DNA from 2 places in the Nonomuraea sp. IBHARD001 genome. Region 1 is predicted to be linked to the other one. Evidence: riboswitches for the same ligand, from Rfam matches in the RefSeq annotation. Region 1 holds a riboswitch; the other holds the start of a gene.
What was found. Region 1 has a riboswitch for glycine ahead of gcvT (glycine cleavage system aminomethyltransferase GcvT). Riboswitches for the same ligand answer to the same signal wherever they lie in the genome.

Region 1 (15,280 bases):
CCTGCGCGTCTTCGACCTGCTCTACGGCGGCGACCTGTCGGAGGTCGGCCAGGACACCACGCGCGGCTACAACGTGCACACGCTCGGCCTGCAGATCCCCGCCGAGGACCTGGCGCTCAAGGGCGACGCCAAGCGCAACCCGGTGATCGGCGTGTGGTCCACCACCGACAAGTGGAGCCCCAAGGGCTACGTCCAGGTCTCGCGCCTGGGCCAGCCGCTGGTCAACGAGGTCGTGGTCCCGGCCAGGCTCAAGGACGCCTTCAACTCGATCGGCCCCGACAAGGACGCCGACATCCCGGCGGTCGTCAAGCGTGTGACCGACCCCGAGGTGGCCCGTCTGCTGGAGAGCATCTACGGGATCAAGGCTCCCGCGACGCCACGCAACGACCTGGTGGAGATCTTCCTGACCGGCATCGCCAAGGCCAACGGCCCGATCAAGGCCGATCTGAACTCGCAGTCCCTCAACAAGGACGCGGGCAAGCTGCGCCCCAGTGAGATGTTGCGCCTCAACATGGGCATCGCTCCGGCCAAGGATCCCAACAGGCTCGGCGTCCTGGCCGGAGACCTGCAGGGCTTCCCCAACGGCAGGCGCCTGTCCGACGACGTCGTCGACATCGCGCTGCAGGCCATGGCGGGCGCCGCCCTGACCGGCAAGCTGGTCCCCGCGCTGGCCGCGGGCGACAAGGTCGACAAGAACGACAAGCCGTTCGGGACCGTCTTCCCGTACATCCCGCTTCCCGGGAACAAGTCGGTCAACCAGTCCTGACCATCTCCCGCGCCCTGCCCGGCCCTCCCCGGGCAGGGCGCTCCCTCCCGTCCGTGAGAGGACCTCGCCATGCGCACGCTCGCCGTGGCCGTGGGCGGCACGCTGGCCGCCGTCGCACTCGTCACCGCCGTCGCGGTGGCCGCTCCCCCCTCGACACCCGCCGCCTCCTCGCAGCAGCAGCGGCCCTTCACCGAGACCCTGCAGAGCAGGCTGGAACGCCTGCCCCGCGACCATCGCGCCTGGGCCGAGCTCGGCGTCTCCCACATCGAACAGGCCAGGCTGACCGGCGACCCGGCCTTCTACGCCAAGGCCGAGCGCGCCCTGGCCACCGCCTCCCGGCTCGACCCCGGCGACGACGCCGTGCTCACCGGACAGGCCGCACTGGCCGCGGCACGCCACGACTTCGCCGCCGCCGCCTCGCTGGCCGAGCGCGCGGTGCTGGCCAACCCCTACGGCGCGGCGGCCCAGGGCGTGCTCGCCGACGCCAGGACGCAGCTCGGCGACCTCGAAGGCGCCCAGCGTGCCGTCGACAGGATGCTCGCCCTGCGGCCCGGCGTCGCCGCCTTCACCCGCGCCTCCTACGCGGCCGAACTGCGCGGCGACGCCGATGCGGCACGCGACCATCTGCGCTACGCGCTGCGTGATGCCACCGGCCGCGCCGACCGGGCCTACAGCGCCCACTACCTGGGTGAGCTGGCCCTGCGCTCGGGCGAACTCGGCGAGGCCTCGGCCAGGTACGCCGAGGCGCTGCGGGCCGATCCCGCCTTCACCCCGGCGATGGCCGGACTCGCCAGGCTCGCCGCACTGCGCGGCCGGACGACCGAGGCGCTCACGCTCTACCAGCGCGTCGTCGACCGGCTGCCGCTGCCGCAGTACCTCCTCGAACAGGGCGAGGTGCGGATCAAGGCCGGGCTGCCCGCCGACTGGACCCTGTTGCGGGCCCAGCGCGGGCTGATGGCCGCGGCCGGTGTGCTCGACGACCTGACACTGGCCGAGTTCGAGGCCGACCACGGCGACCCCCTGCTGGCCGTACGGCATGCGGAGGCGGAGTACGGGCGCGCTCCCAACCTGGTGGCGGCCGACGCGCTGGCGTGGGCGTTGCACCGGGCCGGGCGTTCGAAGGAGGCGCTGCCCTATGCCGAGCGGGCCACCGGCACCGGCTGGCGCAACGCGCTGCTGCAGCATCATCGCGCCGAGATCGAGCGCGCACTCGGCCTGGATCGCGCCGCCGGGCGTTCGGCCGCACGCGCCGCGCGGTTCAATCCGCTGTTCGACCCCGCCCTGCCCGCGCTGGCGCGGTTCTCGTGACGACTGCCTGAGAGGTTTTCCATGCGCGCGATCCGGCTCTGTCTGACGACCGGCCTGGCGCTGCTGGTGTCGCTGCTCCTGCTGACCCGGCCCGCCGCCGCCCATCCGCTGGGCAACTTCACCGTCAACCACTACAACGGGCTGCGGGTGCTGCCGTCGGCGATCGAGAACACCGCCGTGCTCGACGCCGCCGAGCTGCCCACACTGCAGGCCGAGCCCGAGGTCGCGGCGGCCGGCCAGGTGGCCTACGCCGCCTCCAGGTGCGCCGCGCTCGCCGCCGCCCAGCGCCTGACCGTGGACGGCGCGGCGGTCGCCTGGCGGGTCGCCTCGGCCTCCTTCGCCTACGCGCCCGGCCAGGGCGGCCTGCGGGTCAGCCGCCTGACCTGCCGCCTGGAGGCGTCCGCCTCGGCGCGCGGCGGGTTCGCCTTCCACGACGGCTTCGAGCCCGACCGCATCGGCTGGCGCGAACTGACCGCCGCCGGAGCCCAAGGGGTACGGCTCGCGCCGTCGGCGATCCCCGCCACGAGTGTGAGCCGGGAGTTGCGCGCCTACCCGGACGACCTGCTCTCCTCGCCGCTGGACCAGCGCGGCGCCGCCTTCACGCTGGGCGAGGGCACGGCCTCGATCGGCCGGGCGGCTCCCGCGGGTGAGGGGCTGGGCGGCCTGTCGATCGGCGGGCCCGTCGGGGAGTTCCTCGGCGCCGTCGACGCCACGTTCACCGATCTCGTCGGCGCCGACGACCTGACGGTGCCGCTCGGCCTGCTGGCCGTGGCGCTGGCCGCCGTGCTGGGCGCCGGGCACGCGCTGATTCCCGGGCACGGCAAGACCATCATGGCGGCCTACCTGGCCGGACGCAGGGGGCGGCCCAGGGACGCGCTGATCGTCGGGGCGACCGTGACGGGCACGCACACGGCCGGGGTGCTGGTGGTGGGGGCGCTGCTGAGTGTGTTCACGTCGCTGGCCGGTGAGTCGGTGCTGGGCTGGCTGGGGGTGGCGAGCGGCGTGCTCATCGTGGTGGTGGGCGCGAGGCTGCTCGTCGCGGCCCGCCGTACCGGCGGGGAGGCCGGACACGGGCACGGCCATGGGCACGGGCACGGACATGGGCACGGGCACGGACACGGACACGGGCATGGGCGGTCCGGGCTGGTCGGGCTCGGGGTGGCCGGGGGGCTGGTGCCGAGTCCTTCGGCGCTGATCGTGCTGCTCGGGGCGATCGCACTGGGCCGGACGTGGTTCGGGGTGGCGCTGGTGACGGCGTACGGCGTCGGGATGGCGGCCACGCTGACCGCGACGGGACTGCTGCTCGTCAAGGTGGGCGACCGGCTGGAGCGCAGGGCCGCGCGCGGGCACGCGTTCGCCGCCAGGCTGTCCGGCCTGGCACCCGTGGGCACCGCCGCCATGGTCGTCGTGCTCGGCGCCGGGCTCGCCCTGCGCTCGGCGGCGGTGCTCTAACGGCGCTTCTTGCGCGAGGAGGGCAGGTCGTGGCGGCCGGAGAGGAACTCCTGGAAGGCGATCTTCGCCCGGATCACCGGCCTGCGCCAGCGCTCCTCGCGATGGATGGCCACGGCCAGCTTGCGCGGCGAGCTCCTGGCGAAGAACCAGTGCGCCCACGGCGAGCCGGGCCTGGCCAGCCGCACCGCGCCGACGACGAGCAGGACCGGCACGAACAGTCCGACCAGACCGGTCCAGATCTTGCCCTTGAGCAGCGTGACGACGGCCAGCCCCAGATTGCCGACCAGCACGGGCGCCGCCAGCCACGACCCCACCGGCGTGCCGTAGTCCCAGGCCAGCGGCCGTAGCCCGAGCAGCAGCAGCCCGGTCACCGCCACCGCGACGAACACGGCGTCGACGGAGGTACGCCCCTCCTCCTCCCAGTACACGTCGTGCAGGTGCAGGATCAGCGCGAACTCGTCCAGCACGAGCGCCGCCCCCACCCCGAACACGCCCGCCGCCACGGCGTACCAGGCCTCCGACGTGCCCGAGACGATGAGCCCGGTGACCCCGCCGAGCAGCATGAGCACGACGCCGAACACGACGTGGTGGATGTGCATCTCGCCGACGTTGACGTTACGGAACCAGCCGATCTTCGCCCTGATCAGCCTGACATTGATACGGGTGGCGATGAACGACACGATGAGCGCGACGAAGAAGCAGAACAGCGGCAGCCGCCCCGTGTCGATGATCCGTTCTTCCAGCCATTGCCCCATAGGTCTCGAATTCGATGCTACGAGCCCTTTCAACTCCTCACGCCATCGAAGGGGGCCTGGCCAGGAAGCCGCGCAGCAGCGCAGCCGTGCCTTCGAGGTGCTCGGCGACCGCCCTGCGCGCCGCCTCGGGGTCCTGGGCGAGTATGGCCGCGACGATGGCCGCGTGCTGGGCGGCGGCGTGCTCGATGTTGCGCTGCAGCACCGGAATGGCGTTGAGCAGATCGGTCACCCGCAGCCTGGCGTCGGCGCAGGCCGCGGCCAGCAGCGGCGAGCCGGTGAGCTCGGCGATCGACAGATGGAAGGCCGTGTCGAGCCGCCGGTAGTCCTCGGGCCTGGCGTCGTCGAGGTCGGCCAGGCGCCGCAGCAGGGCCGCGCGCTGCGCCTCGGTCAGCGCGGTGGTGGCCAGCACCTGGGCCGCGCCGCACTCCACGGCCATGCGGAAGACGAGCGCGTCGTGCAGGTCGTCGGTGCCCATGTCGGTGACGACCCTGCGCAGGTCGCCCGTGCGGGGCGGAGCCGGGCTGTAGGTGACGAACGCGCCGCCGTAGCGCCCCCTGCGCACGTCGAGGTAGCCCGCCTCCTGCAACGCCCTGATCGCCTCGCGCAGCGTCACCCTGCTGATGCCCAGCTGTACGGCCAGCTCGCGCTCGGGCGGCAGCTTCTCGCCCCGCCCGACGACGCCGAGCTTGATGGCCTGCAGCAGACGCTCGACCGTCTCCTCGAAGGCGTTGCCCGCCCGCACGGGACGCAACACCGTCATCAACCGCGCCGACTCGTCCAAGGTGTCCTCAGGCTCTTGACAACCGATCCCACGATGCACATCAATGGTCTGACACTAGCCCAATAAAAGGGAGCGTGCGGTGTCGGGACTGCTGTCGATCGACGAACTCAGACAAGAAGTCGCCGCAGGCCGGATCGACACGGTCCTCCTGGCCGTCGCCGACATGCAGGGCCGCCTCCAGGGCAAGCGCCTGGCCGCCCGCTACTTCCTCGACGACGTGCTCGAACACGGCTCGGAGGGCTGCAACTACCTGCTGGCCGTCGACGTGGACATGAACACCGTCGGGGGCTACGCGATGTCGTCGTGGGAGCGCGGCTACGGCGACTTCGTGATGAAGCCCGACCTGTCCACCCTGCGCAGGGTGCCGTGGCAGGAGGGCACCGCCCTGCTGATGGCCGACCTCACCTGGGCCGACGGCTCCGACGTCGTCGCCTCGCCCCGCCAGATCCTGCGCCGCCAGCTCGCCCGCCTGGCCGAGCGCGACCTGGTCGCCTTCGTCGGCACCGAGCTGGAGTTCGTGGTGTTCGACGACTCCTACGAGGACGCCTGGCGGCGCGGCTACCGCGATCTGACGCCCGCCAACCAGTACAACGTCGACTACTCCCTGCTCGGCACCGCCAGGGTCGAACCACTGCTGCGCAGGATCAGGCGCGACATGGACGGCGCCGGGATGTACGTCGAGTCGGCCAAGGGCGAGTGCAACCTGGGCCAGCACGAGATCGCCTTCAAGTACGACGAGGCGCTGCGCACGTGCGACAACCACTCGATCTACAAGAACGGCGCCAAGGAGATCGCCGCCCAGGAGGGCAGGTCGATCACCTTCATGGCCAAGCCGAACCAGCGTGAGGGCAACTCCTGCCACATCCACATCTCGCTGCGCGGCAAGGACGGCTCGGCCGTCATGGCGGGCGAGGGCGCGCACGGCCTGTCACCGCTGGGCGAGCACTTCATCGCCGGTCAGCTCGCCTGCCTGCGCGAGCTGACGCTGATGTACGCGCCCCACATCAACTCCTACAAACGCTACGTGCCGGGCAGCTTCGCCCCCACCGCCGTCAAGTGGGGCGTCGACAACCGCACGTGCTCGTTGCGCCTGGTCGGCCACGGCCACTCCCTGCGCATCGAGAACCGGGTGCCCGGCGGCGACGTCAATCCCTATCTCGCGGTCGCCGCCCTGGTGGCGGCCGGGCTGCACGGCATCGACGAGCGGCTCCCGCTGGAGGAGGCGTTTGCGGGCAACGCCTATGACAGCGGCGCGGACAGCGTGCCGTACACACTGCGTGACGCTCTCGCCCTGTTCGAGTCATCCGGGCTGGCCGCCCGAACGTTCGGACAGGAGGTGGTGGCACACTACGCCAATAACGCGCGCGTCGAGCTGGCCGCCTTCGACGCCGCCGTCACCGACTGGGAACTGTTCAGGGGATTCGAGCGACTGTGAAGATCATCAACCCGGCCACCGAGGCCGTGCTCGCCGACGTCGAGCCCGCCGACGCCGCCGAGGTCGACCGGGCGGTGGAGCGTGCCAGGGCGGCCCACGGCCCCTGGAAGGCCCTCGCTCCCGGCGACCGGGCCAGGTTGCTGCGCGCCTTCGCCGCATCGGTCGAGGCGCACGCCGAAGAGCTCGCCCTGCTGGAGGTGGCCAACGCCGGGCACACGATCGGCAACGCCCGCTGGGAGGCCGGCAACGTCCGCGACGTCCTGCACTACTACGCCGCAGCCCCCGAACGCCTGTATGGCAGGCAGATCCCGGTGGCGGGCGGTCTGGACGTCACCTTCCACGAGCCGCTGGGCGTGGTCGGCGTCATCGTGCCGTGGAACTTCCCCATGGTGGTCATGACCTGGGGAGTGGCCCCCGCGCTGGCGGCGGGCAACACCGTGATCGTCAAACCGGCCGAGTGGACGCCGCTGACCGCGATGCGGCTGGCCGAGCTGGCCCTCGACGCCGGACTGCCCGAAGGCGTGCTCCAGGTGCTGCCCGGCCTGGGCGAGGTCGCGGGCGCCCGGCTGGTCGAGCACCCGCATGTCGCCAAGATCGTGTTCACCGGTTCGACCGAGGTGGGCAAGGAGATCGCCGCCAGGGGCGCCGCCACCGTCAAGCGCCTCACCCTGGAGCTGGGCGGCAAGTCGGCCAATATCGTGTTCGCCGACTGCGACCTGGCCAAGGCCGCGGCCACCGCGCCCTACGCCGTGTTCGACAACGCCGGGCAGGACTGCTGCGCACGCTCGCGCATCCTGGTGCAGGAGTCGGTGCGCGAGGAGTTCCTCGACCTGCTCGGCACGGCCGTGTCCGGCGTCAGGGTCGGCGACCCGCTCGACGAGGGCACCGAGATGGGCCCGCTGATCAGCGCCGAGCACCTGGCCAGGGTGCGCGGCTTCGTCGACGGCACGCCGTACCTGCAAGGGGAATGCCCGGCCGGGCCCGGCTACTGGTTCCCGCCGACGGTGCTGACCTCGCAGGTCACCGACCGGGCCTTCACCGAGGAGATCTTCGGGCCCGTCGTCTCGGTGGTGGGGTTCGCCGACGAGCAGGAGGCCGTGCGGATCGCCAACGACACCCCCTACGGGCTGAGCGGCTCCATCTGGACCCGTGACGTCGGCAGGGCGTTGCGGGTGGCGCGTGCGGTCGAGGCGGGCAACCTGAGCGTCAACTCGCACTCGTCGGTCCGCTACTGGACGCCGTTCGGCGGATTCAAGCAGTCGGGCCTCGGCAGGGAGCTCGGTCCTGACGCGTTGAGCGCCTTCACCGAGACCAAGAACGTCTTCATCGCATCGGAGTAGGGAAACATGCAGCGTTTGCAGGATCGCGTCGCCGTCATCACCGGCGCCGGGAGCGGGATAGGCCTGGCCACCGCGCACAGGTTCGCCCAGGAGGGCGCCAAGGTGGTCTGCGCCGACCTCGACGAGACCACGGGCGCCGCCGCCGCGGCCGAGGTCGGCGGGCTGTTCGTCAAGGCCGACGTGACCAGCGAGGCCGACGTCGTCCGGATGTACGAGACGGCGTTCGACGCCTACGGCAGTGTGGACATCGCCTTCAACAACGCCGGGATCTCACCGCCGGACGACGACTCGATCCTCACCACCGGTCTCGACGCCTGGCGCAGGGTGCAGGAGGTGAACCTGACCAGCGTCTACCTGTGCTGCAAGTACGTCATCCCCTACATGCGGCGCCAGGGCAAGGGCTCGATCATCAACACGGCCTCGTTCGTCGCGGTGATGGGGTCGGCCACCTCACAGGTCTCCTACACCGCGTCCAAGGGCGGCGTGCTCGCCATGTCGCGCGAGCTCGGCGTGCAGTTCGCACGGGAGGGCATCCGGGTCAACGCCCTGTGCCCGGGGCCGGTCAACACGCCGTTGCTGCAGGAGCTGTTCGCCAAGGACCAGGAGCGGGCCCAGCGCCGCCTGGTGCACATCCCCGTCGGCAGGTTCGCCGAGGCGAGCGAGATCGCGGCGGCGGTGGCCTTCCTGGCCTCCGACGACGCCTCGTTCATCACGGGCTCTGAGTTCCTCGTCGACGGAGGCATCTCCGGCGCCTATGTCACCCCGCTGTCATGAGCAGGCCCGTCATCGGCGTCACGTGCTACGTCGAACCCGCGCGCTTCACGGTCTGGGACCTGCCGACCGCCCTGCTGCCCTTCATGTACATCGAGCACATCGTGCGGGCGGGCGGCCAGCCCGTCATGATCCCGCCGATCGGCACGCCCGCCGACCTGATCTCCAGGCTGGACGGACTGATCATCGCGGGTGGCGGCGACATCGACCCCGCCCGCTACCAGGCCGAACCTCATGAGCAGACCGGCTACATCCGCGAGTTCCGCGACGCGTCCGAGTTCGGGCTGATGAGTGCGGCGCTGGAGGCCGACCTGCCCTTCCTCGGCGTGTGCAGGGGGCTGCAGGTGCTCAACGTCAGCCTGGGCGGCTCGCTGCACCAGCACCTGCCCGACGTGACCGGCCACACCGATCACGCGCCCGCGCCCGCCGAGTTCGGCCTGATGCCGGTGCACCCGGCCGACGGCACCAGGCTGGCCAAGCTGCTGGAGGGCGAGCAGGTCGTCAGGCACTACCACCACCAGGCCATCGACAGGCTCGGCGAAGGCCTCACGGTCTCGGCCGTCGCCGGTGACGGCACCGTCGAGGCCGTCGAGCTCGACGCCGCCACCTTCGCCCTGGCCGTGCAGTGGCACCCGGAGGCGGGCGACGACGGCACGCTGTTCGAGGCGCTGGTCGCCGCGGCCCGCGATCGGCGCGACGGCACGGCCTAGGGCGTCGACAGTGCGGTGATCGCCTCGTCGAGGTCGCGTTCGGCGCCGAAGCGGAACGCGGCCTCGTAGGCCTCCTCACCCGCCAGGCGCCGGGCCGATCCCGCGCACTCCCGGCGCAGGGCGGTCAGGCCTGGCGCGTTCATGGAGACCGCGCCCTGCCTGTCCCACACCTGCTGCGACAGCCCCAGCGCCACGGCCGCCGCCTTGCCCTCCTGTCCGGCCACGGCGATCCTGGCCAGCATGTCGAGGGCGAGCGCGGTGCCCAGCATGTCGCGCATGCTCCACTTGGTGGCCAGGCATCGGCGGGCCAGTCCGGCCGCTCCGTCCAGGTCGCCCCGCTGCAGCCGTACACCGCTCATGTGGTGGTCGGCGTAGGAGCGCAGCCAGTGCCCGCCGAAGGCGTCCGCGCCTCGCCACATCGCCTCGACCAGACGCTCGGCCGCACACAGGTCGGTGCCCTGCATCACCAGGGCCAGCGCTCCGGCCGACTGGGAGATCAGCACGCCGAACCCGGGGTCGCCGAGCTTCCTGTGGATGGCCGCCGCCTCCTCGGCGATCCTCATGGCCTCGCCGAGATCGCCCCTGAGCACGGCCAGCAGGGCCCGCATCGTGTGCGCGTAGGCGCCCGCGGTCACGTCGCCCTGCTCGGCCGCCGCGGCCACGGCCTCGGTGAGCAGGCGGCCCGCCGTGTCGTGGTCGCCCTGGATCATCGTCACCAGCGCGTAGGCCCACAACGCCGAGGTACGCGTGCCGCCCGGCTCGGGGCAGCGGGCCAGGGCGTTGCCGAGCTGGTGCCTGCCCTCGTGCAGATGGCCGCACGCCACCCAGAAGTAGACCAGGCTGGTGGCCAGGTCCAGGCCCGCCGCGTAGTCGTCCGGGTCGGACCAGCAGTGCCCGAACGCCGCCCGCAGATTGGGCAGCTCCCTCGACATCCGGCGCGACCAGCCCACCTGGTCCGGGCCCTTCCACTCGGCGTGGAACCATCGGGCCAGGCCCAGGTAGAAGTCGCGGTGCCTGCGCCGCATGTCGGTGGCCAGACCGAGCTCGCGCAGCCATCCGGCGCCGTATGCCCTGATGGTGTCGAGCATGCGATAGCGCCCGTCGTCGAGCGCGCGCACGATCGACTTGTCGACCAGCGAGGCCAGCGCCTGCTCGGCCAGGCGCGGGGTCAGCGGGGCGTGCGCGCACACGGTCAGCGCCGCCTCGGCCCCGAAGTCGCCGTGGAAGACCGAGAGCCTGGCCCACAGCAGCCGCTCCAGCGGCGTGCACAGCTCGTGGCTCCAGCCGATCGCGGTGCGCATCGTCCTGTGCCTGGACGAAGGCCGCTCCCCGTCGCCGGAGGCCAGTCTCTCGCCGAGTGTGGTCAGCAGTTCGTCCGCCGACACCGTGCGCAGGTGCGCCGCAGCCAGTTCGATGGCGAGCGGGATGCCGTCGAGCTTGTGGCACAGCCGCCACACCGCCTCCCCGGCCGTGAACCCCGGCCTGACGGCGCCCGCCCGCTCGGCGAACAGCGTGACCGCCCCCTCGGGCCCGCCCGCCGGAGCCTCCACCGGCATCGGGTGCACGGCCAGCACGTGCTCACCCGTCGCGCGCAGCGGCTGCCTGCTGGTGACCAGCAGCCGCAGGCCGGGCGCGGCCCGCAGCAGCGCGTCGGCCAGCCTGGCGCAGGGGCCGACGAGATGCTCGCAGGTGTCGAGCACGATCAGCGCACGCCTGCCCGCCAGGTAGTCGCCGAGCGCCCTGGCCTGTGACCGCGTGGCCTCCGGCGTCACCCCGACCGTGCTGGCGACGGTGTGCGCCAGCAGGCTCGCCTCCCTGAGCGCCGACAGCTCCACCAGCCAGACCCCGTCGGGATGCGCCTCCGCCTGTCCTGTGGCCACCCGGAGGGCGAGCCTGGTCTTGCCGACCCCGCCGACTCCTGTCAGCGTCACGAGGCGTTCGTGACCGAGCAGCTCGGCCGCGTCGGCCAGCTCCCTCGACCTGCCGACGAAACTCGTCGTCTCCACGGGTAGGTTCCCCACTCGCCCGTGGCCCGCAGTACCGATCACACTGTCCTCCCGCGATGACTGGCCGCGCAGTGCTTACCGAATGGTAACCACGTATCGCCCGACAAACAGCGGCCTGCGGAAAGGCCTGTCTCCGAGGTCAGGGCCACAGGAGGCACGACAGTCGCCCTCGTGGGGATTTCGCCGGACCCATCGAGCCCACTAGTCTGGGTTCCGACACCGATGAACCCGTGCGGGAGAGCGTCCTGACATCCGGTCAGGTCCCCTGAAGGAGCAAGCCCTCCCCGCGAACCTCTCAAGGCAAAGGACCGTACGGGCCAGGGTGACCTCTGGAAAGCAGGCCCTGTGGGCCTCGCCGAAGGTGAAAGTCCGGCCAAAATCCGGGCGAAGCTCTCAGGCACCGATGACAGAGGGGGAGGATCCTGGCATCCGACCCTTTCTGAGGTGCGAACAATGTCCCGACCGACACCGTTGCGAGACGTCCACGAGAGTCTCGGCGCGACGCTGACCGACTTCGCCGGCTGGCTGATGCCGCTGCGTTACGGCAGCGAGTCCGCCGAGCACAACGCCGTCCGCACCGCGGCCGGCCTGTTCGACCTCTCCCACATGGGCGAGATCCACCTCACCGGGCCGCAGGCGGGACAGGCGCTCGACTACGCGCTGGTCGGCCATCTGTCCGCGCTCGACCCCGGCCGGGCCCGCTACACCATGATCGTCAACGAGGCGGGCGGTGTGCTGGACGACCTCATCGTCTACCGGCTGGCCGACGAGGAGTTCATGGTCGTCGCCAACGCCTCCAACTACGAGCTGGTCGCGGCCGAGCTGCTGGAGCGGGCCAAGGACTTCGACGCGGTCGTCGAGGACCGCTCCGACCAGTGGGCGCTCATCGCCGTACAGGGTCCGCGCGCGCAGGAGATCCTGGCCGGGCTCACCGACGCCGATCTGGCCGGTCTGAAGTACTACGCGGGGCTGCCCGGCGTCGTCGCCGGGGTCCAGGCGCTGATCGCCAGGACCGGCTACACCGGCGAGGACGGCTTCGAGCTGTTCGTCGCGGGCGCCGACGCCGTGGCGCTCTGGCAGGCGCTGACCGAGGCGGGCGAGCCGTACGGGCTGATTCCGGCCGGGCTGTCCAGTCGCGACACCCTCAGGCTCGAAGCCGGTATGCCGCTCTACGGCAACGAGCTGAGCACGGCGCTGACGCCGTTCGACGCCGGGCTCGGGCGTGTGGTGAAGTTCGAGAAGCCGGGCGACTTCGTGGGCCGCGCCGCTCTTGAGCCGTTGAAGGACCTCCCGCCGCGCCGCCGCCTGGTCGGCCTGGTCGCGACGGGCCGCCGGGTACCCCGCCACGGGTACGCGGTCACGAAGAACGGCGCCGTTGTCGGCGAGGTCACCAGCGGAGCGCCGTCCCAGTCCCTGGGCAGGCCGATCGCCATGGCTTACGTGGACACCGACGCCACCGAAGGTCTGGCCGTCGACATCCGGGGCAGCCAAGAGGCTGTAGACCTGGTGGAGCTGCCCTTTTACAGGAGGAAGAAATGAGCACCATCCCTGACGAGCTGAGCTACACCAAGGAGCACGAGTGGGTGAGCGGTCTCGACGACGGTCGCACGGTGACCGTCGGCATCACCGCTTTCGCGGCCGAGGCCCTGGGCGACGTGGTCTTCGTACAGCTGCCTGAGCAGGGCTCCACCGTCGAGGCCGGGGACTCCATCGGCGAGGTCGAGTCGACCAAGTCGGTCAGCGAGATCTACGCCCCCGTCAGCGGTGAGATCGTCGAGGTGAACCAGGAGGTGGCCGACAAGCCCGACCTGGTGAACTCCGAGCCCTACGGCGACGGCTGGATGTTCCGCGTCCGCCTGAGCAGCGACCCCGAGGACCTGCTGACGGCCGAGGAGTACTCGGCACTGACGTCGGGCGCTTCCTGACTTTTCGGCCGGGGCCGTTACTCTGGAGAGAGCTCCACCAGCCGGCCGGCCCCGGCCGCACGCTTCCCCTTCGCCGCCTGAAAGGCGCACATCAATGGCGATCAGCGTCTTCGACCTCTTCAAGATCGGCATCGGCCCGTCCAGCTCGCACACCGGTGGCCCCATGGCCGCGGCACACAAGTTCGCCAGGGGCCTGCACGAGGACGGCCTGCTGGAGAAGACCGCCCGCGTCGACTGCATCCTGTACGGCTCGCTCGGCCTGACCGGCAAGGGCCACGGCAGCGACAAGGCCGTCCTGCTCGGCCTCTCGGGCGACAAGCCCGAACTCGTCGACGTCGACACCGTAGAGGCCCGCATGGCCGACATGCGCACCACCGGCAGGATCCGCCTGTACGGCCAGCACGAGATCGACTTCGTCGTCGGCGAGCACCTCGTGTTCGAACGCAAGATCTCGCTGCCCGAACACCCCAACGGCATGCGCTTCACCGCCTTCACCGACGACGGCCACCCCCTGCGCGAGAAGGTGTACTTCTCGGTCGGCGGCGGCTTCGTCGTCGACGAGAACGCCACCGGCGCCGACCGCATCAAACAGGACGACACCGTCCTGCCCTACCCCTTCACGACCGCGCACGAACTGCTCGCCCTGTGCTCGGAGACCGGGCTCTCCGTCTCCGGGCTGATGCTGGAGAACGAGAAGGCGTTCGGCCGATCGGCCCAGCAGATCCGCGACGAACTGCTCAACATCTGGCGCGTCATGTCCGAATGCGTCCAGCGCGGCATCGCCCAGGAGGGCGTGCTGCCCGGCGGACTCAAGGTCAAGCGCCGGGCCAACAAGCTCTACCGTCGGCTGCAGATCGAGGCGCCCGAGAAGGACCCGCTGCAGACCATGGACTGGGTGTCGCTGTTCGCCCTGGCCGTCAACGAGGAGAACGCCTCCGGCGGGCGCGTCGTCACCGCCCCCACCAACGGCGCGGCCGGCATCATCCCCGCCGTGCTCACCTACTACTCCCGCTTCATCCCGCAGGCCGACACCGACGGCGTCGTACGCTTCCTGCTGACGGCCGCCGCGATCGGCGTGCTGTTCAAGGAGAACGCCTCCATCTCCGGCGCCGAGGTCGGCTGCCAGGGCGAGGTCGGCTCCGCCTGCTCGATGGCCGCCGCCGGCCTCACCGAGGTACTCGGCGGCACCCCCGAACAGGTGGAGAACGCCGCCGAGATCGGCATCGAACACAACCTCGGCCTGACCTGCGACCCCATCGGCGGCCTGGTCCAGATCCCCTGCATCGAACGCAACGCCGTCGCCTCCATCAAGGCGATCACCGCCGCCCGCATCGCCCTGCGAGGCGACGGCCAGCACTTCGTCTCCCTGGACAAGGCCATCCGCACGATGAAGGCCACCGGCCGCGACATGCTCGACAAGTACAAGGAGACGTCACGGGGGGGACTGGCGGTCAACATCATCGAGTGCTGAAGGCGGGCGTGCCTCCTGGGCGCCGCCCGCCGGTTGATCAGGTCCTACCAGGAGGCTCTCGGCGGACGATACGAGCAGCACGACTTGGTCGGTGACGAGACCACGCGATTAAGGTGGCTTTCACCAGCCAGAGCTGGGAGGACTACGTCCATTGGCAGGTGGCGGATCGACAGATCTTGCAGGCTCGCTACCACTGCGAGTGACCCCTGTCTGCTCGGCAGCGGCCCCGAGCGCCTGGCCGGGCAGGCAGGGGTCACCTCGCGCAAGACGTGAGGTCCCCGTCATGAGCCGACCGGGCATCGATGAGCAGCATGGAAGTTGGGGCAGCAGATCACGGCCGTGCTGATGAAGGCTCCGCCCTCCAGCCAGTCGCCCCACTGGACATCCACCTGCCCCGGCAGGCTCACCCGGGCGTTCTTGACGCGGTGCTGGAACTGCTCGCGGTGGCCCAGCCGGTTGTCCCGATGGCTCGGCATCCGCCCGCAGTAGCCGTGCCACTGGCTCTCCAGCCACATCACCGCCTCGTCCACCTCGTGGAAGGTGGCCTTGATCTGCGTCCG
Region 2 (15,280 bases), 2.3 Mb from region 1:
CCTGGTACTACTCGCTGTCGTTCGCGGCTCTGCCCGTCGTCGTCGGCCGCTACCTGCGCGGCAGCGGCATGCGGGCGGCCAGGCCCGACCTGGTGGCCGACCTCATGCTCGCGGGCGGCGGCGTCGCGGTCTCCGTACTGGGCAGCTGGCAGATCTGGGGCACCGCGGGCAGGCCGCTGTGGGTGGACGGGGCGGTGGCCGTGCTGGCCGGGCTCGCGCTCGGGCTGGCCAGGCGGCTGCCAGGCGCGGTGTTCTGCGTCGAGGGGCTGCTGCTGGCCCTGGCCGGACAGCACCTGGCCGGGGCGGTCAACACCATGCAGGGCATCTTCCTCGTCGCGCTCGGCGTGTTCGCCATGCGGGCGCACTGGTTCTGGATCCTGCTGGCCTACGCCACCACGTGTGTGCTCACCACGGCCATCATCGTCAACCAGGCCGAAGGCGACGAACCGCTGCGCATCGCCCTGATGTTCGCCCTGGTCGCCACGCCGGTCGCGATCGGGCGCTACCTGGGCGCCAAGCAGGCCGCGGGGGAGTCCGAACGGCTGCGCATGCGCGAGTCGGAGGAGCTGGCCCTGGCCCGGATGCGCGCCGACCGGCTGGCCGAGCGCGAGCGCATCGCCCGCGAGGTGCACGACATCGTCGCCCACCACGTCGGCGCCATCGTCCTGCGCGCGGGCGCCGCCCGGTTCGCCGACCCCACCGGCCCGTCGGCCGAGGCCCTTGAGGACATCCGGGCCACCGGCCACCAGGTGCTCACCGATCTGCGCGGCCTGCTCGACGTGCTGCGCGCCCCCGACGCCGAGCAGGACCTGCTGGCCGACCCGGGTGACGTCGTGCGCGAGTCGGCCGAACGCATGGCCGCCGCCGGGCTGGTCGTCGACCTCGACCTGGCCGAAGGCGTGGCCTCGGCGCCGCTCGTCGTGCGCGCGTCGTCGGCCCGCATCGTCCAGGAGGGCCTGACCAACGTGCTCAAGCACGCGGGCCCGGGCACCCACGTCACCGTACGGCTGGCCGCCACGCCGGAGGCGCTCACCGTCGAGGTGCGCAACGGCAGGGCGGCGACCATCCGCGAGCCGCTGCCGTCGTCGGGACAGGGCCTGGCCGGTATGCGCGAGCGGGCCAAGGCGCTCGGCGGCACGCTGACCGCCGGTCCCGAAGGGGCGGGCTGGCGGCTGCACGTGACGCTGCCCTACCCCAAGGGCGCGACCACCGCGCCCCAGGCCGAGCCGGTCGTGGGCGCGGAGGCCTGCCGGATGCGCTTCACCCCACCCCAACCTCCCAAGAGCCCCCGCAACCAACCCCCGAAAGACCAGGTGACAGCATGATCCGCGTGGTGGTGGCCGACGACCAGGCCCTCGTGCGTGCGGGTGTGCGGATGTTGCTGCAGGCGGCGGGCGGCATGGAGGTCGTCGCCGAGGCCGAGGACGGCGCCGAGGCCGTACGCCTGGCCGAGCTGCACCGCCCCGACGTCGTGCTCATGGACCTGCGCATGCCCAGGGTCGACGGCGTCGAGGCCATCAGGCGCATCCTGGCGGGCTGGCCCGCGGCCAGGATCGTGGTGCTGACCACGTTCGCCGAGGACGCCGACGTCTACGCCGCGCTCCGGGTCGGCGCGCTCGGCTTCCTGGTGAAGGACGACGAGCCCGAGCGCATGGTCGACGCCGTGCGCAGGGCCGCGACCGGCGAGCCGCTGCTGGCGCCCTCGGTGCTGCGCCGCGTCGTCGAACGCGCGCTGGCCGCCGAGGACCAGGCCGCCGCGCCGATGCCGGCCGGGCTGACCGAACGCGAGATCGAGGTGCTGACGCTCGTCGGCGCCGGCCTGTCCAACGCCGAGATCGCCGAGCGCCTGCACGTCGGCATCACCACGGTCAAGACGCACGTCGGCAACGCCATGGAGAAGCTCGGCCTGCGCAACCGCATCCAGGCCGCCGTGATCGCGCACAGGGCGGGCCTGGTCGACGCCGCCTTCCGCCCGGTCAGGCATCCACCGGCAGGCGGATCGGCCACTCCGCCCGCAGGCTGACGACCGGCCGGGCGCCGCGCGCCCACGATGTGATCCTCACCAACGGAAGGATCACCTCATGCAGGAGGTACTCGCACAGGCCCCCGCCGAGCGGCGGCCCGTGTCCACCGCTCTGCTGTACGCCCTGCGCGTCCTGGTCGTCGCCCAGGCGGCGGCCGTCGTCGTGGCGGCCTCGTTCGCGGGCCAGTCGGTGCAGAGCGCGCATGCCATGGCCGAGACGCATGTCATGGTCGGCATGGTCGTGCATCTCATCGCGTTGCTCCAGATCGTCGCCGCCGTCCTGGTCTGGCGGCCGGGCAGGGGAGCGGGCTGGCCGGCCCTGGCCAGCGCCGGGCTCTTCCTGGTCGGGATGGGCCAGCACTTCAGCTGGGACCTGCTCGGCACGCACGTGCCGTCGGGGGTGGCGCTGTTCGGCCTGACGGTGGCCGTGCTCGTCTGGGCGTGGTCGCCCGCGGCCGCTCGCCGCCGCTCCTGAGGGGTACGGGGCACGGCGGCGGGCGCGTTAGGGTGCGAGGGTGTTCGTGAAGATCTGCGGGCTGAGCAGGCCCGAACATGTCGAGGCCGCCGTCGAGGCGGGGGCCGACGCGATCGGCTTCGTGCTGACCGCGAGCCCGAGGCGGATCGAGCCCGGCCTGGCCAGGGAGCTGGCCGCGCTCGTGCCGCCGCACGTGCTGAGCGTGGCCGTCTTCAGGGGCGAGCCGACGGCCGTCGTGCGCGAGCGGTCCCTTGCGGCGGGGGTGGGCGCGGTGCAGTTGCACGGGGCGCATCCGCACGAGGACTTCACCGCGCTGAAGGATCTCGGGCTGACGCTGGTGCGTGCCGTCGCCGACGGCGCCGATCTGCGCTGCGGCGCCTTCGACGAGGACCTGCTCATCGTCGACGCGCCCAAGCCGGGTTCGGGCGAGCCCTGGGACTGGTCGGCCGTACGCGGCCGTCCGTCCGGCCGCTGGCTCCTGGCGGGCGGCCTGGCGCCGGCGAACGTCGCCGAGGCCGTCGCCGCGGCGTCGCCCTGGGGCCTGGACGTCTCCAGCGGCGTCGAGAGCGCGCCCGGCGTCAAGGACACGGCCCTCATCCGGGCCTTCCTCGCCGAGGCCAGGGCGGCGAGCGCCTGACGCTCCTCACGGAGCACCGTGTTCCCGATGCACAGGGTCATTAGGCCTACAAACCATGACAAATCCCCGTTACGGTCGAGCCACGTTTGTGTCGATCATGGTGTTTGGCGCTCCGGCGCCCAACGTTAGGGGAAACTCATGGTCACGACGCTCTCCTCTGTCGTGCGCTCATCCGCCGACGGGGCACGTGTCACGCTCGACCTGCCGGCCGAGGCGGGAGGACTGGTGTGGCACGGGCACACCAGATTCGCCGGTCCCGGGCTCGTCCGCTCCTTCAGCCTGGCCCCGGCCGGGCACCACAAGGTCATACCCAGCAAGATCTTCCCGGGCGGCCGCACCGAGACGTTCCGCCGTCAGGGATTCGACCTCGTGCTCTACGAGGCCGCCGACCGGTCCGACAGCGCCCTGGTCTGGGCCGGGCCCTACACCTCCGTCACCACCTGGTTCGGCGGGCCGACGCCGCGCCGCGCCCTGCTCAACCGCATCACCGCCGGGGTCGCCTTCGCCGACTCGCCCGAAGGGGCGAAGGTGACGCCGCTGCACGCAGCCGTGCGGCAGTTCGGCACGATGGTCATCGGCCAGAGCGACGACCTCGTCGTCCTGGCCAAGGACGCCAGGACCGCGCGCGAGAACCTCCCCGCCTGGCGCGGGGCCAGGGCGGGCGACGCCGAGGTGTGGAAGGACAAGCTCGACCTCGACCCCGAGGCCAGGGCGGTGCTCGGCGGCACCCCCTACGAATGGCGTTACACCTTCGCCAACCCGACCTGCGTCTTCACCCTCATCTTCCCCAGGGAGGCCGAGCAGGCGGGCCGTTCGCTCGCCGCCGACGACGGCCGGGTGGAAGCCGTGCTCGGCTCGATCCGGGTGGGGTGGCAGGCGTGACGCTCGCGACCTCGCTGGCGCTGCTGGCCCTGCTGGTGGCGGTGTTCGCCCTGGTCGGCGTGGTGGCCGTGTACGCGCGGGTGCGCACGCTTGAGCAGACCGCGCTCAACCCGGCGGGCGCCAGGCTCGACGACGACCTGCGGCCCGCCCCCGAGGCGCTGCTGCCCGAGGCCGGGCAGCGGGCTTCGCTGGTCGTGCTCATGGACGCCTCCTGCGCGATCTGCCACAACGTCTGGGAGGCCGCCGTCGGCGCCGAGCCCGAAGGCGTGCGCGTGCTCGGCCTGCTGGCCGACAGGCGATCGGCCGACGCCTTCGACCGCGGCGTCAGGCTGGCCGACGCCGACCTGTGGGCCGCCATGTACGAGGGCTACACGCCCTGCCTGTTCGTCGTCGACCCCGCGGGCCGTGTGGTCGACAGGCGCTTCGTCTACGCGGGCGACGACGTCGCCGCCCTGATCGAGACGATCGTGCCGTCCGCCGATCCCGTCGCCGTGCCGAGGAGTGAGCATGCGTCCTGACGACATCCCCACGATGACGGCGGCTCCGCAGGGCGCCGAGCCGAGCCGCGTACGCGCCCTGATCGCCGACGCGCCCGCCACCCGCAGGACCGTGCTGAAGGGCCTGGTGGTCTCGGCGCTCGCCGCGGTCGTCGTGCCGTTCGACTGGGTGCTGAACAAGCGGGCGGCGCTGGCGGCCGGCCCCACGTCGGAGTGGACGGCGGCCAACTGCTCCGACGCCTACGGCAGCGGCGGCTACACCCAGCAGAGCGCCAACTGGTGGGGCGGCCCCGCCGTCTGCTTCGGCGGCTGGCGGCGCGGCGCGAACCCGTGCAACTCCAACCAGCGCCACTTCGAGGGCAACCGCACCCACAACGCCGGCCAGTCCGACCAGGAGAAGTACTACGCCTACCGGGTCGACGACTACTGCGGCTACCCGACGAAGAACGCCTGGCGCTGGACCTACAACGGCGGCACCTACCGCTGCTCGGACGGCTTCACCAAGGTCACCTGGCGCGACGGCACCTACCACACCGACCTGACGATCGCGATGTGCCGCCTGTGAGCATGGCGGCCGGAAGGGGCCGGGCGCTGCGACGCCTGGCCCTGCACCCGCTGGCGCTCGCCGTACCCGTCGTCGCGGGTACGGCGGTGCCGGCGCTCGTGCCCGCTCTGGCGCCGCTGCTGGCGCTGTGGGCCGGGCTGAACGCCGGGTACGCCAACTCCGGCAGCACTTGAAGCCACAACTCGGCATTTCTGCTGGGCGCGTCGGTCTGGCGCGGTAAGGGGGCTTTGGCGTGGTTCGGACTGGGACTCTGGCTCGGCGCCTCGACGGTGGCGCTGGTGGCGGCGGTGCTCGGCGGCGTCGTGCAGGCGCTGACGCCCTGGCAGGGCAGGCTGGCGGTGCTGGCCGTGCTCGGCGTCGTGGTGGCGTCGCGCGAGTTCGGCGTGATCTCGCTGAAGGTGCCGGAGAACCGGCGACTGGTGCCCGAGCACGTGCTCAACCGGGGCCGTGCGGTCGGCGGTGTGCAGTTCGGGTTCGAGATGGGCACCGGCATGCGCACGTACTCGCCTTCGGCGCTGCCGCACCTGGTGCTGGCGGCGGCCGTGCTGGCGCTGCCGTTCGGCGGGGCGATGCTGGCCGGGACCGGCTTCGCGCTGGCCCGCTGGATCATGGCGGCGGCGAGCATCACGCACAGCGACGACGGCGAGTGGAGTCAGCTGTGGCGGGCCCGGCGCAGGCTGCTGGCGGCGCTCACCACGCTCGCCGTGCTCGGCGCGCTCACCCTGGCCCTGTGGCCGTGGGGAACCTACTGAACGGGAAGCGGGTATCACCACCATGAGACGACTGCTCCTGCTGCCGGCCCTCGTGCTGGCGCTCACACTCGTGCCCGCGGCTCCCGCGCTGGCCAAAGGGCCGGACACGGCCGTCATCACCGGCCCCGGGCTGAGCGCGCCCGTCCAGGTGCGGCCGGGCACCAGGGCCCAGGACAGGCGCCTGGACGACCTGCGGCTCGGCACCGCCGTACTGGCCGCTCTGGTCGCGGAGTACCCGCACGCCAGGTTCGCGGCCAAGCGGCCCAAGGGCAGGCTCGGGGCGCGCTACCGGGTCGCCTGGCACCTGGCGGGACGGCCCGAAGGCACGCTCGTGCAGTACCTCTACCCCCGGGCGGGCAAGGGCGTGCTGGTCTTCACCCCGGCCCAGGAGCACGCCGAGCGCACCGGCTGGCTGCGTGCGCCACGCTGGCTCAGGGGCACGCTGAAGGCCGCCGGGCTGCCGTGACGACGCACAACGGTCGTGGCGTGACACGCTGGGGATGAATCGGACGCAGTAGGGTCGCAAGCGTGAGCGAGACATCGGCCGAGGACCGCATCTGGACGGTTCCCAACATCCTGAGCTTCCTGCGCCTGCTCGGCGTCCCGGTTTTCCTGTGGCTGGTGCTCGGTCCCAAGGCGGACGGGTGGGCCATCGCGCTGCTCATGCTGGCCGGGTTCTCCGACTGGCTGGACGGCAAGATCGCCAGGGCGTGGAACCAGACCAGCAGGCTGGGCCGCGTCATCGACCCGGCCGCCGACAAGCTCTACGTCTTCGCGACGCTGCTCGGCCTGCTGCTGCGCGAGATCATCCCCTGGTGGCTGGTGGCGGTCATCCTGGCCAGGGAGCTGTTCGTCGGGGCGTTCTTCCCCGTGCTGCGCAGGCACGGCTACCAGGCGCTTCCCGTGCACTTCCTCGGCAAGGCCGCCATGGCCAACCTGATGTACGCCTTCCCTCTGCTCTTCCTCGCCTCCCACACCGGCGCCTGGTACCAGGAGTTCACCCAGATCATCGGATGGGCCTTCGCCATCTGGGGCACTGGTCTGTACTGGTGGGCCGCCGTGCTGTATGTGGTACAGGTGCGACAGCTCGTCAAAGCGGTCGAAGAGGCGCCAAAGGGGTGATCCGTGAAGGCGGTCGTCATGGCGGGCGGGGAGGGCACTCGGCTGCGGCCGATGACGGCCAACCAGCCCAAACCACTGCTGCCCGTGCTCAACCGCCCGATCATGGAGCACGTCCTGCTCCTGCTGCGACGGCACGGGCTGACCGAGACCGTCGTCACCGTGCAGTTCCTGGCCGCCCTCGTGCGCACCTACTTCGGCGACGGCGACGAACTCGGGATGAGCCTGCACTACGCCACCGAGGACATCCCGCTCGGCACCGCCGGAAGCGTCAGGAACGCCGCCGACCGGCTGCGTGACGGCAGCTTCCTCGTCATCTCGGGCGACGCGCTCACCGACATCGACCTGTCGGAGATGATCCGCTTCCACCGCGCCAACCGCGCCCTGGTCACCGTCGGCCTCAAGCGCGTGCCCAACCCGCTGGAGTTCGGCATCGTCATCGCCGACGAGCACGGCCGCGTCCAGCGCTTCCTGGAGAAGCCCACCTGGGGCCAGGTCTTCTCCGACACCGTCAACACCGGCATCTACGTCATGGAGCCGGAGATCCTCGACGAGATCGAGCCGGGCCGCTCGGTCGACTGGGCCGCCGACGTCTTCCCCAGGCTCCTCGAACGCGGCGCCCGGCTGTTCGGCTACGTGAGCGACGGCTACTGGGAGGACGTCGGCACGCACGAGAGCTACCTGAAGGCCCAGGCCGACGCGCTGTCGGGCCGGGTACGCGTGGAGATCGGCGGATTCGAGCTCTCGCCGGGCGTGTGGGTGCACGAGGGCGCGTCGGTCGATCCCGACGCCGTGCTCAAGGGCCCGCTGGTGATCGGCCCGTACGCCAAGGTCGAGGCGGGCGCCGAACTGCGCGAGTTCACCGTGCTCGGCAGCAACGCCGTCGTACGCGAGGGCGCGTTCCTGCACCGCGCGGTCGTGCACGACAACGTCTACGTCGGGCCGAGCGCCCACCTGCGCGGCTGCGTGATCGGCAAGAACACCGACATCATGACCGGCGCCAGGATCGAGGAGAACGCCGTCGTCGGCGACGAGTGCGTCATCGAGGCCGAGGCGTACGTCACCAGCGGCGTCAAGGTCTATCCCTTCAAGACCATCGAGGCCGGGGCCGTCGTCAACACCTCCGTCATCTGGGAGTCGCGCGGCCAGCGCAGCCTGTTCGGCCCCAACGGCGTCAGCGGCCTGGTCAACGTCGAGATCACCCCCGAACTGTGCGTACGGCTGGCCAGCGCCTATGCCACCACGCTGCGCAAGGGCGACAAGGTCGTCACCTCGCGCGACTCCTCGCGGGCGGCCCGCGCGCTCAAGCGCGCGGTGATCAGCGCGCTCACCGCGAGCGCCGTCGACGTGCTCGACCTGGAGGCGGCGGCGCTGCCCGTGGCCCGCTTCCACACCTCCCAGGCCCATGCCGCCGGAGGCATCGCCCTGCGCACGACGGCGGGGGACCCGCAGAGCGTCGACATCGTGTTCATGGACGCGCGCGGCGCCGACCTGGCCGCGGGCGCGCAGCGCAAGCTGGAGCGCGTCTTCTCCCGCCAGGAGTTCCGCCGCGCCTTCCCCGGCGAGATCGCCGGGCTGAGCTTCCCGGCCAGGGCGGTGGAGAACTACGCCCAGGAGCTGGCGCGCCGCGTGGACATCTCCGGCGTCAGCGACATGAAGGTCGTCGTGGACTGCGCCGGAGGCACCGCCTCCCTGGTGCTGCCCGCCCTGCTCGGCCGGGTCGGCGTCGACGTGCTCACCGTCAACGCCCGCCTCGACGACGCCTCGCCCGCCGAGACGATCGCCGGGCGCCGCCGCGACCTGCAGCGCCTGTCGGAGCTCGTCAGCTCGTCGAGGGCGGCCTTCGGTGTGCGCTTCGACCCGGTGGGCGAGCGGATCGCCCTGGTCGACGAGCTGGGCAGGCTGATCAGCGAGGAGCGCGCCCTGCTGGTCGTGCTCGACCTGGTGGCCGCCGAGCGGCGAGGCGGCCAGGTGGCGCTGCCGGTCAGCACCACGCGGGTGGCCGAGCAGGTCTCGCGCTTCCACGGCGTGCAGGTGCAGTGGACCTCCACCGCGCTCGACGCGCTCACCGAGGCGGCGAGCAGGCGCAACATGATCTTCGCCGGGGACGGCAGGGGCGGCTTCATCGTGCCGGAGTTCGCACCGACCGTCGACGGGCTCGCGGCCTTCCTGCGCCTGCTCGGCCTGGTCGCGCGCACCCGGCTCTCGCTCAGCCGCATCGACGCCCGCATCCCGGAGGCCAGGCTGCTCAAAAGGACCGTTCCGACGCCGTGGGCGGCCAAGGGCGCGGTCATGCGCTCGGTCATCGAGGCGGCGGGCGGGCGCGTGATCGACACCACGGACGGGGTGCGCGTGGTCGAGGAGGACGGGAGCTGGGCGCTCGTCCTGCCCGCGACGGCCGCGCCGGTGACCCATCTGTGGGCCGAGGGGCCGGACGTGGACGCCGCCCAGGCGCTGCTCGCCGAGTGGGCGGCGATCGTGGAGGCTGCGGCGGCCGCGGGGTGAACGTTGTTCGGAGGGTAAACAGGAGCGGGAAAAGGGTTGTCAGAAGGCGAACCCGCGTGTGGGATGGACCTTGGTACCGGCTCGGCGGTAACTTTGTCACCGTCCAAGTCCGTCGTCCAGCGTTCCGCCTTGACCTTTGCGTCTCATCAGCGTAAGTTGCGGCATTCGCAGTCGTAGCGACCCAACAACTTGAGAAGCGAAGAAGCAGGACGCCGTCGCCCTGAGCACCGTGAAACGCGTCTTCGCGGTAGGAGGCCGAGCCAGTCGATGCCGAGCGTCTACTGCACGCAGTGCGGACATGCCAACCCCGAGGATGCCCGTTTCTGCTCCCGCTGCGGGTCACCCCTGACCCGTATGGAGGTCGTGGGGGACACCACCTCGACGATCTCCGTCGCCGGGATCGAGGCGTATGAGGCGGAGACAGGAGAGGCGCTCCTGGCCGAGCGCGCCGCAGTGGAGAACCTCGCGCCGGGCACCGCGCTGCTCATCGTCATGCGCGGCCCCAACGCCGGCAGCAGGTTCCTGCTCGACCGCGACCTGACGACCACCGGCCGTCACCCGGAGAGCGACATCTTCCTCGACGACATCACCGTCTCGCGCCGCCACGTGGAGTGGTATCGCCACCCGGGCGGTCGCTTCACCGTGCGTGACGTCGGCAGCCTCAACGGCACCTACGTCAACAGGGAGCGCATCGAGGAGGTTCCGCTGCACGCCGGGGACGAGGTGCAGATCGGCAAGTTCCGTCTCGTGTTTCTCATGCGGGGCACCCCCGGCGTATGAGCGCTCAGGCGGCACGCTCACACATGAGCATCGGGGAGGTGCTCGCCCTGCTGCAGGGCGAGTTCCCCGACGTGACGATCTCCAAGATCCGTTTCCTGGAGGGCGAGGGGCTGATCGAACCCGAGCGCAGCCCCTCGGGTTACCGCAAGTTCACCCACCACCACGTGGAGCAACTGCGTTACATCCTCACCGAGCAGCGTGACCACTACCTGCCGCTGCGGGTGATCAAGGACAAGATGGCCGAGGCGCTGTCCAGGCCCAGGGTCGTCGGCGAGCAGCAGGAGCTGCGGCTGAGCCGTGCCGAGCTGCTGGAGTCGGCCGGGCTCGACGAGGAGACCCTCACCGAGCTGGAGGACTACGGCCTGCTGGCGGCGGTCGCCAGGCGCTACGACGAGGACGCGCTGAAGATCGCACGTGCGGTGGGCGCGCTGGCCGCCTTCGGGCTGCACGCGCGGCATCTGCGTGCGGTCAGGGCGGCGGCCGAGCGCGAGAGCGGGCTGGTCGAACAGGCCGTGGCCCCGCTGTTGCGCAAACGTTCCCCCGGGGCGATCGGCGAGGCCGATCAGGCGGCCCGCGAGATTTCGGGCCTGCTCATGGAGTTGCACGCGGCGCTTCTGCGCACCGGCGTCAGGGGCGTTCTCGGTCGATGACCGGCCCACAGGGACATTCCACGCCCCTCGGGTGTTACGTTGAATTGCGGTAGTGCGGCCCAACAATTGCGGTAGTCGAAATACGGAGCAGCCCGTGTTGCAGATGGAGGTCGTGGGCGTTCGGGTTGAGATGCCTACAAATCAGCCGATCGTCCTGCTCAAGGAGGCGCACGGAGAGCGATACCTACCCATCTGGATCGGGATGAACGAGGCCACGGCCATCGCCATGGCCCAGGCGGACGAACCACCCCCTCGCCCGCTGACCCACGATCTGTTCAGGGACGTGCTGAGCGCCCTGGGAGTCAGTCTGCGCACCGTCAACATCGTCGCCCTGCGCGACGGCATCTTCTACGCCGACCTGGTCTTCTCCAACGGCGTCGAGGTCAGCGCCAGGCCGTCGGACTCCATCGCGCTGGCCCTGCGGACCGGTGCGCGCATCTTCGCCAGCGAGGAGGTGGTCCAGGAGGCCGGAGTGATCATCCCGGACGACCAGGAGGACGAGGTCGAGAAGTTCAGGGAGTTCCTTGACACGATCTCGCCCGAGGACTTCGGCCGCGCTGGGTAGCTAAGTCTTCGAAAGAGGTAAGCGGCTCCGTACTCTGGCATGGGGCCGGTATTTCATTGCATTTACGCTTCACGACGCGCCGGGCAGGATCGTTGACTGACGTTGGTCACGGTCCTACGGTTCAAGTGAACCCTGTGGTTGTCCTTGACGAACCCCCAGATCAGACCACGGGATGAGAGAAAGCCGGAGGTCCGCGTGGCGGTCAGCAGCGGCGAGGGAAAGACGGCCGGCCAGGAAGATCCGGTGCGGCGCGAAAGCGCGAGGCAGCGTGCCGGTGAACAAGGTCTGCTGTTCGACGAGCAGCCTTCTTCGCTGCCCGCCGACATCGGCTACCGCGGCCCCACAGCCTGCGCGGCCGCCGGTATCACCTACAGGCAGCTCGACTACTGGGCCCGCACCGGACTGGTGGAGCCCACGATACGAGCGGCGCAGGGCTCAGGCTCGCAACGCCTGTACAGCTTCCGCGACATCCTGGTGCTCAAGGTGGTCAAACGCCTGCTCGACACCGGAGTGTCGCTGCAGCAGATCCGCACGGCCGTCCACCACCTGCGCGAGCGGGGATCGGGCGACCTGGCGCAGATCACCCTCATGAGCGACGGAGTCAGCGTCTACGAGTGCACGTCGGCCGACGAGGTCATCGACCTGCTCCAGGGAGGGCAGGGCGTGTTCGGCATCGCGCTCGGCCGGGTCTGGCGTGAGGTCGAGGGCTCCCTCGCGGAGCTGCCGGGGGAACGCGCGGCGGTCGAGGACGAAGTCCCGGCCGACCACCCAGCTGACGAGCTCGCCCAGCGCAGACGCGCCCGCCGCCTCGGCTGATCCGGAGGCGCTGGTAACCTAGGAGCAAGGCTGACGACCCCGTGCGGGAGAGTCCCCGGTCCGCCCGGGGCGCCGAAGGAGCAACCCTCCCCGGAATCTCTCAGGCAACCCGTACCGCTCGGGATAGGCAACTCTGGAAAGCAGGCGCGCCCGCCAGGCGCGTCTCACCGACGGTGAAAGCCCTCACGGGTGAAGCTCTCAGGTTGAGGTGACAGAGGGGGAGATCCGGCCTACGCCCGCGCCCTGGCGCCGGTCTCCACAGCCCTCGGGAGGCACCTCCATGACCGACCTTTCGTCGCCCCTCAGCGCCCTCGGCGCGCCCGCATTCGCCACCCGCCACATCGGTCCCTCCGACGCCGACCAGGCCAGGATGCTGGAGACCGTCGGCTTCGAGTCGGTCGCCGACCTCGTGGCCGTGGCCGTTCCCGAGGCGATCAGGGCCAAGGACAGCCTCAAACTCCCCGCCGCGGCCAGCGAGAGCGAGACGATCGCGGAGCTGCGCGAGCTGGCCGGGCGCAACAGGGTGCTCACCTCGATGATCGGCCTGGGCTACCACGACACGATCACCCCCGCGGTGATCCGCCGCAACCTGCTGGAGAACCCGGGCTGGTACACCGCGTACACGCCCTACCAGCCCGAGATCTCGCAGGGCCGCCTCGAAGCGCTGATCAACTTCCAGACCGTGGTGTCCGACCTGACCGGGCTCGACGTCGCGGGCGCCTCGCTGCTCGACGAGGCCACGGCCGCGGCCGAGGCGATGACGCTGGCCCGCAGGGCGAGCAAGGTCAAGAGCGAGGTGTTCGTCGTCGACGCCGACGCGCTCCCGCAGACCAAGGCCGTGCTGGCCACCAGGGCCGAGCCGCTGGGCATCACGCTGCGCGAGCAGTCGCTGGACGAGGACCTGCCCGAGTGTTTCGGCGTCCTGGTGCAGTACCCCGGCGCGGGCGGCAGGCTGCGCGACTTCCGCCCGGTGGCCGAGCAGGCGCACGAGGCGGGCGCCGTCGTCGTGGCCGCCGCCGACCTGCTGGCGCTCACGCTCGTCACCTCGCCCGGCGAGCTCGGCGCCGACATCGCGATCGGCTCCTCCCAGCGCTTCGGCGTGCCCTTCGGGTTCGGCGGGCCGCACGCGGCCTTCATGGCCGTGCGCGAGGGCCTGCAGCGGCAGATGCCCGGCCGTCTGGTCGGCGTCTCGCTCGACGCCGACGGCGACCCGGCCTACCGGCTGGCCCTGCAGACGCGCGAGCAGCACATCCGCAGGGAGAAGGCCACCAGCAACATCTGCACCGCCCAGGTCCTGCTGGCCGTCATCGCCGGGATGTACGCCGTCTACCACGGCCCCGAGGGGCTGCGCCGCATCGCCGCCCGCACCCACCGCCTGGCCGTGACGCTGGCCGAGGGGCTGCGCGCCGGTGGCGTGGAGGTCGTGCACGGCGAGTTCTTCGACACCGTGCTGGCCAGGGTGCCCGGCCGGGCGGCCGAGGTGCTGGCCGAGGCCGCCGCGCGCGGGATCAACGTGCACCTGGCCGACGCCGACCACATCTCCATCGCCTGCGACGAGAAGAGCACGCTGGCCGACGTGGAGCAGGTCGCCGCCGCCTTCGGCGCCGCCGCCGACCTGGCCGCCCTGGCCGAGCGCGACGACCTGGGCGCGCTGCCGCAGTCGCTGGTCCGCGAGTCGGACTACCTCACCCACCCGGTCTTCCACAGCCACCGCTCCGAGACCGCCATGCTGCGTTACCTGCGCAGGCTGCAGGACAAGGACATCGCACTCGACCGCTCGATGATCCCGCTGGGCTCGTGCACGATGAAGCTCAACGCGACCACCGAGATGGAGCCGATCACCTGGCCCGAGTTCGCGGCCGTGCACCCCTACGCCCCCGAGGAGCAGGCTGCGGGCTACGCCGAGCTGATCGGGACGCTGGAGGCCTGGCTGGCCGAGGTCACCGGCTACGACGCCGTCTCCATCCAGCCCAACGCCGGATCGCAGGGCGAGTTCGCCGGGCTGCTGGCGATCAGGGCCTACCACCGGGCGGCCGGGCAGGAGCACCGCGACGTCTGCCTCATCCCGTCCTCCGCCCACGGCACCAACGCCGCCAGCGCCGTCATGGCCGGCATGCGGGTGGTCGTCGTGGCCTGCGACGACAACGGCAACGTCGACCTCGCCGACCTGGACGCCAAGATCGGCAAGCACGCCGACGCCCTGGCCGCCATCATGGTGACCTACCCCTCGACGCACGGCGTCTACGAGGAGAGCATCACCGAGATCTGCGCCAAGGTGCACGAGGCCGGCGGCCAGGTCTATGTCGACGGGGCCAACCTCAACGCCCTGGTCGGCCTGGCCAAGCCCGGCGAGTTCGGCGCCGACGTCTCGCACCTGAACCTGCACAAGACCTTCTGCATCCCGCACGGCGGCGGCGGCCCCGGCGTCGGCCCGGTCGCGGTACGCGCCCATCTGGCCGACTTCCTGCCCGGCCACCCGCTCAAGCCCGGATCGCCCGTCGGGCCGGTCTCGGCGGCGCCGTACGGGTCGGCGGGTATTCTGCCGATCTCGTGGGCCTATGTGCGCATGATGGGGGGCGACGGGCTCAAGGCGGCGACCGAGCAGGCGATCCTGTCGGCCAACTACCTGGCGCGCAGGCTGGCCCCGCACTTCCCCGTCCTCTACACCGGGCGGGGCGGGCTGGTCGCGCACGAGTGCATCGTCGACCTGCGTCAGATCACCAAGGAGACCGGCGTCACCGTCGACGACGTCGCCAAGCGGCTCATCGACTACGGCTTCCACGCGCCGACCATGTCCTTCCCCGTGGCGGGCACGCTCATGATCGAGCCCACCGAGAGCGAGGACCTGGCCGAGCTCGACCGCTTCGTCGAGGCCATGGTCGCCATCCGGGGCGAGATCGCCAAGGTCGCCTCCGGCGGCTACGACCGGGCCGACAACCCGCTGCGCAACGCGCCGCACACGGCGGACTCGCTGGTGGCCGACGACTGGAGCCACCCCTACTCCAGGTCGGAGG

Region 2: it holds a riboswitch for glycine, as region 1 does, so the genes downstream of both, gcvP (aminomethyl-transferring glycine dehydrogenase) here and gcvT (glycine cleavage system aminomethyltransferase GcvT) in region 1, are expected to answer to the same signal.

Annotation. Positions count from the first base shown of each region.
Region 1 is NZ_JBWBBW010000002.1:1,800,708-1,815,987, reverse strand. It holds gene ACTWNK_RS10545 (DUF4331 domain-containing protein) at 1-766, shown strand, start outside; gene ACTWNK_RS10540 (tetratricopeptide repeat protein) at 836-2,074, shown strand; gene ACTWNK_RS10535 (nickel/cobalt transporter) at 2,096-3,526, shown strand; gene ACTWNK_RS10530 (hypothetical protein) at 3,523-4,281, opposite strand; gene ACTWNK_RS10525 (FadR/GntR family transcriptional regulator) at 4,319-5,041, opposite strand; gene ACTWNK_RS10520 (glutamine synthetase family protein) at 5,142-6,497, shown strand; gene ACTWNK_RS10515 (aldehyde dehydrogenase family protein) at 6,494-7,837, shown strand; gene ACTWNK_RS10510 (3-oxoacyl-ACP reductase) at 7,844-8,611, shown strand; gene ACTWNK_RS10505 (gamma-glutamyl-gamma-aminobutyrate hydrolase family protein) at 8,608-9,318, shown strand; gene ACTWNK_RS10500 (ATP-binding protein) at 9,315-11,324, opposite strand; glycine riboswitch at 11,548-11,645, shown strand; gene gcvT (glycine cleavage system aminomethyltransferase GcvT) at 11,778-12,863, shown strand; gene gcvH (glycine cleavage system protein GcvH) at 12,860-13,249, shown strand; gene ACTWNK_RS10485 (L-serine ammonia-lyase) at 13,344-14,720, shown strand; gene ACTWNK_RS10480 (hypothetical protein) at 15,002-15,280, opposite strand, start outside.
Region 2 is NZ_JBWBBW010000002.1:4,143,047-4,158,326, forward strand. It holds gene ACTWNK_RS20865 (sensor histidine kinase) at 1-1,325, shown strand, start outside; gene ACTWNK_RS20870 (response regulator) at 1,322-2,023, shown strand; gene ACTWNK_RS20875 (hypothetical protein) at 2,082-2,498, shown strand; gene ACTWNK_RS20880 (phosphoribosylanthranilate isomerase) at 2,539-3,135, shown strand; gene ACTWNK_RS20885 (hypothetical protein) at 3,274-4,017, shown strand; gene ACTWNK_RS20890 (hypothetical protein) at 4,014-4,535, shown strand; gene ACTWNK_RS20895 (hypothetical protein) at 4,525-5,079, shown strand; gene ACTWNK_RS20900 (hypothetical protein) at 5,082-5,252, shown strand; gene ACTWNK_RS20905 (hypothetical protein) at 5,307-5,831, shown strand; gene ACTWNK_RS20910 (hypothetical protein) at 5,854-6,297, shown strand; gene clsA (cardiolipin synthase ClsA) at 6,360-6,953, shown strand; gene ACTWNK_RS20920 (sugar phosphate nucleotidyltransferase) at 6,957-9,455, shown strand; gene ACTWNK_RS20925 (FHA domain-containing protein) at 9,723-10,235, shown strand; gene ftsR (transcriptional regulator FtsR) at 10,259-10,885, shown strand; gene ACTWNK_RS20935 (bifunctional nuclease family protein) at 10,980-11,450, shown strand; gene ACTWNK_RS20940 (MerR family transcriptional regulator) at 11,646-12,266, shown strand; glycine riboswitch at 12,301-12,393, shown strand; gene gcvP (aminomethyl-transferring glycine dehydrogenase) at 12,547-15,280, shown strand, end outside.